Regions from separate parts of the Streptosporangium sandarakinum genome, predicted to be linked through region 2. Evidence: riboswitches for the same ligand, from Rfam matches in the RefSeq annotation. Region 2 holds a riboswitch; the other holds the start of a gene.
The links. A riboswitch is a leader RNA that binds a small molecule or an ion and turns the genes downstream of it on or off. The one in region 2 is predicted to bind cobalamin.
Positions count from the first base shown of each region.

Region 1: another riboswitch for cobalamin. It lies ahead of cobN (cobaltochelatase subunit CobN); the one in region 2 lies ahead of ACQP10_RS25155 (ribonucleoside-diphosphate reductase subunit alpha).

Region 1 is NZ_CP192034.1:39,901-42,285, reverse strand. Features, by position in the region: gene ACQP10_RS00170 (hypothetical protein) at 1-635, opposite strand, end outside; cobalamin riboswitch at 618-817, shown strand; gene cobN (cobaltochelatase subunit CobN) at 849-2,385, shown strand, end outside.
Region 2 is NZ_CP192034.1:5,391,121-5,393,505, forward strand. Features, by position in the region: gene ACQP10_RS25155 (ribonucleoside-diphosphate reductase subunit alpha) at 1-1,529, opposite strand, end outside; cobalamin riboswitch at 1,728-1,927, opposite strand; gene ACQP10_RS25160 (Bug family tripartite tricarboxylate transporter substrate binding protein) at 1,926-2,385, opposite strand, start outside.

The sequences.
Region 1 (2,385 bases), 2.9 Mb from region 2:
GGCCGGTACGCGCCCGGTGTCCCGCCCAGCTCGGCGGCGATCCTCGCCGGGCCGTCCGCCAGCTCGGAGACGCGCCACTCGTCGGTCCGCAGCCGCAGGAAGGCGACCGCCGCCGCCAGCAGGCCGTCGACCGTGCCCGGCACACCGTCCACCTCGTGCCCGGCCAGGAGCAGCCGGCCGCCGACGGAGGCCACGTCGGCGGCCAGCCCGGTGTCGCCCAGCGCGAACAGGAACCGGCCGGGCAGCCCGGCCAGTTCGGGCCGGGCGCACAGCGACCGGTCCAGCTCGGCCACGAGCGCCCCGTCCACCGACGGCGCGGCGACGATGTTGCGCACCCGCTCGTGCGTGACCGACGGCCGCAGCCCGGCCTCCGAGATCCGCGCGGCGAAGGCGGCGGGGTCCCGCAGGCCGCGGACCTGCACGTTGGCGCGCGAGGTCAGCTCGATCACCCCGGAACCGAGGTCGCGGGCGCAGCCGGCCAGCTCCCGCAGCTGCGGCGCGGTGAGGATGCCGCCCGGCGTGCGCACCCGGGCCAGCGGGCCGTCGGCGGCCTGGTGCACCTGGATCGTCCCCGGACACGCGTCCGGGCGCGTCCGCGCGGTGCGGCCGTCCGGGGGAAATTCACGGATGGTCATGGTTGATCTCCCTGTCATAGGCTTGCCGGAGGCGAAGGTCAGGAGGAAGCCGGTGTGAGTCCGGCGCGGTCCCGCCACTGTCACCGGGGAGCGAACCCCACCGCAGGCCACTGTCACAGGGAAGGCCGGGGTGAGCGTCGATCCGGGAGCCAGGAGACTCCGGCCGTCGCGACACCCGCGACCGGGGCGAGGACCCCGAGGGAGGACACCCGCGTGCCCACAGTCCTTTTGCTGTCGACGTCCGACACCGACCTGCTGAGCGCGAGAGCCAGCGGCGCCGGCTACCGGCTCGGCAACCCGGCCAGGCTCCTGGCCGACGACATCCCCGGCCTCGTGGAGGGCGCCGACCTGGTCGTCGTGCGCCTGCTGGGCGGGCGCCGCGCCTGGGAGGAGGGCCTCGACGCGCTGCTGGCCGGACCCCGGCCGGTCGTCGTCCTGGGCGGCGAGCAGGCCCCCGACGCCGAACTGATGGAGCTGTCCACCGTCAGCGGCGGCGTCTGCGCGCAGGCGCATTCCTACCTGGCCCACGGAGGCCCCGCCAACCTGGCGGAACTCCACGCCTTCCTGACCGACACCGTGCTGCTGACCGGCCGCGGCTTCGAACCGCCCCTGCCGACCCCGGCCTGGGGCCTGCTGGAACGCGAGGCGGCGGGCACGACCGGCCCGGTGATCGGGGTGCTCTACTACCGGGCCCACCACATGGCGGGCAACACCGCCTTCGTCGAATCCCTGTGCCGGGCCGTCGAGGCCGCGGGCGGCCGGGCGCTCCCGGTCTTCTGCTCCTCCCTCCGTACGGCGGAGCCGGACCTGCTCGAAACGCTGCGCCAGGCCGACGCGCTGGTCGTCACCGTGCTGGCGGCGGGCGGCTCCAACCCGGCGGCGGCCGGCGCGGGCGGCGACGACGGGGCCTGGGACGTCGGCGCGCTCGCCCGGCTCGACGTCCCGATCCTGCAGGGTCTCTGCCTGACGAGCAGCAGGAAGGCGTGGGAGGAGAACGACGACGGCCTCTCCCCGCTGGACGCGGCCTCGCAGGTGGCGATCCCGGAGTTCGACGGACGCGTCATCACCGTGCCGTTCTCCTTCAAGGAGATCGACCCCGACGGGCTGACCGTCTACGTCGCCGACCCCGAGCGGGCCGCCCGGGTGGCCGGCATCGCCGTACGGCACGGCCTGCTGCGCCGCACCCCGCCCGCCGAACGCCGCCTGGTGGTGATGCTGTCGGCCTACCCGACCAAGCACTCGCGCGTCGGCAACGCCGTCGGCCTCGACACCCCCGCCAGCACCGTGCGCCTGCTCGCCCGGCTCTCCGAGGCGGGCTACGACCTGGGCGAGGGATTCCCGGGGGTGGCCGAGCAGGACGGCGACGCGCTGATCCACGCCCTGATCGCCGCCGGGGGCCAGGACCCCGACTGGCTGAGCGAGGAGCAGCTCGCGGGCAACCCGATCCGCATCGCCGCCGCCGACTACGCGGAGTGGTACGCCACCCTTCCCGGGGATCTGCGCGAGGAGATGGAGCGCCACTGGGGGCCGCCCCCCGGCGAGCTGTTCGTGCACGAGGGCGACATCGTGCTGGCCGCGCTGCGCTCCGGGAACGTGGTCGTGATGGTGCAGCCGCCCCGCGGCTTCGGCGAGAACCCGATCGCGATCTACCACGACCCCGACCTGCCGCCGAGCCACCACTACCTGGCCGCCTACCGCTGGCTGTCGTCGTCCTTCGGCGCGCACGCCATGGTGCACGTGGGCAAGCACG
Region 2 (2,385 bases):
TCGACGGCCAGGTCGGCGGAGGTGGCGTAGGCGGCGAGCGCGATCTCCTCGGAGATCCGGGTGGACAGCTCCAGCGCCTCCGGGGAGTCGAACGGCAGCCGCAGCGTGAAGAACACGTCGGCCAGGCCCATCAGGCCCAGCCCGATCGGCCGCCACCTGCGGTTGGCGGCCTCGGCCTCGGGGGTCGGGTAGAAGCCCAGGTCGATCGTGCGGTCCAGGAACCGTACGGCGGTGCGGACGGTGGCGCGCAGCCGCGCCCAGTCCATCCGCCCGCCGTCGAGGTGGGCGGCGAGGTTGATCGAGCCGAGGTTGCACACGGCCGTCTCGGCGTCGCTGGTGACCTCCAGGATCTCGGTGCAGAGGTTCGACAGGTGGATGACGTTCCCGGGGCGGGCCGTCTGGTTGGAGGTGCGGTTGGCGGCGTCCTTGAAGGTCATCCAGCCGTTGCCGGTCTGGGCGAGGGTGCGCATCATCCGGCCGTACAGGGCGCGGGCGGGGACCTGGCGGACGTAGCGGCCCTCGGCCTCGGCGGCGCGGTAGGCCGTGTCGAACGCCTCGCCGTACAGGTCGGTGAGGTGCGGGACCTCCCTGGGGTCGAACAGCGACCAGGTGCCGTCGGCCTCGACGCGGCGCATGAACTCGTCGGGGATCCAGTTGGCGAGGTTCAGGTTGTGCGTGCGGCGGGATTCCTCGCCGGTGTTGTCGCGCAGCTCCAGGAAGTCCTCGATGTCGGCGTGCCAGGTCTCCAGGTAGACGCAGGCCGCGCCCTTGCGGCGGCCGCCCTGGTTGACCGCGGCGACGCTCGCGTCCAGGGTGCGCAGCCACGGCACGACGCCGTTGGAGTGGCCGTTGGTGCCGCGGATCAGCGAGCCGCGCGAGCGGATCCGGGTCCAGGAGACGCCGATGCCCCCGGCGTACTTCGACAGCCGCGCGACCTGCCCGTACCGCTCGTAGATCGCCTCCAGCTCGTCGCGGGGCGAGTCGAGCAGGAAGCAGGAGGACAGCTGGGGCCGGCGCGCCCCGGAGTTGAACAGGGTGGGCGAGCTGGGCAGGTAGGCCAGGGTGGACATGAGCCGGTACAGCTCGGCGGCCTCCTCGACCGTCTCCGACAGGCCGCACGCCACCCGCAGGAAGAAGTGCTGCGGACGCTCCAGCACGCCGCGGGTCTCGGGGTGGCGCAGCAGGTAACGGTCGTAGACCGTGCGCAGGCCGAAGTACTCGAACCGGGCGTCGGCGGCGTCGTCGACGAGGGCGTCCAGTTCGGCGGCGTGCGCCGCCACGAAGGCGGCCAGGCCGTCCTGCAGCAGCCCGGCGGCGTGGGCGGCGGCGACGGACCCGGCGAAGGTCCGCACGCCGTGGGCGGCGGCCTCGTCGGCGATCAGCCCGGCCAGCAGGCCGGCGGCGACCTTGGAGTTCTCCGGATCGGTGACCACCCGGGCGGCGGCCTCCTCGATGGCCAGCCGGCGGCCGGCCAGATCCTCGCGTGCCTGCCCGGTCTCCTCGGCGGCGTCGGCCACGATCGGTGCCACGTGCTTCTCCCTGGCGTGCTCGGTGCTTCCCTGTACGGCTCCCGCCGGGTGAGGGCACGCGTCGGAGAACGGTCCGCGGACATGCCGGGCCGCCTCGTCCGCGGGCCCGCCCTCGAGGCCCTGGACATCTGTGCGGGGAGAGACGGCCGCGCCGCGCGCCCCGGGGCCGCCTCACGCGGCCCCCGGCACCCGGTCCGGTCCCCTCCCCCGTCGCCGGCAGGTCTTCGGACTCACGGGCGCCTGGCACATGCCTACTGGCCGTCGCTTCCCGGGCATTGCCCAGTGCTCGCCTGACGGCGGTCGTTCCCGTTCACCGCTGCGGGGCAGCCCCGGATTCCCACCGGGTTCCCTCTTGCCTCGCCTTCACGGGAAGGCGAGCCGGCAACGACGAGGATCCTACATGTAGTGGCGGCGGACGCAACTACCCCAACAAGTTGTGGCGAAGGCTTTCAGCAAACCGAGATCACGGAGCACGTCCCGGGCCCGGCCGGTCTCGCCGGTCAGCCACTGGCGGAAGTCGTCGCCGCTGAGGTAGACCCGGCTCCAGCCCCTGGCCTCGCACATGGCCCGCCAGCGCGGCGAGGCGTCGAGGGCGTCGCACAGGGCCACGGCCCGGTCCCGGTCGTCCGGGCCCATGTCCCGCGGGCCGAACACCCCGCACCAGTCGGTGTACTCCAGCCGGACGTCCATCTCCATCAGCGTCGGCGCGTCGATCCCGGGGAGCCGGTCCGCGGAGGAGACCACCAGGGGCCGCAGGCGGCCCGCGGCGATCTCGCGCGTGAAGGAGCGCGCCGAGCCCAGGATCGCGGCCACCCGGCCGTCACGGAGCGCCTCGACGGCGTCGGCGGTGCCGGGA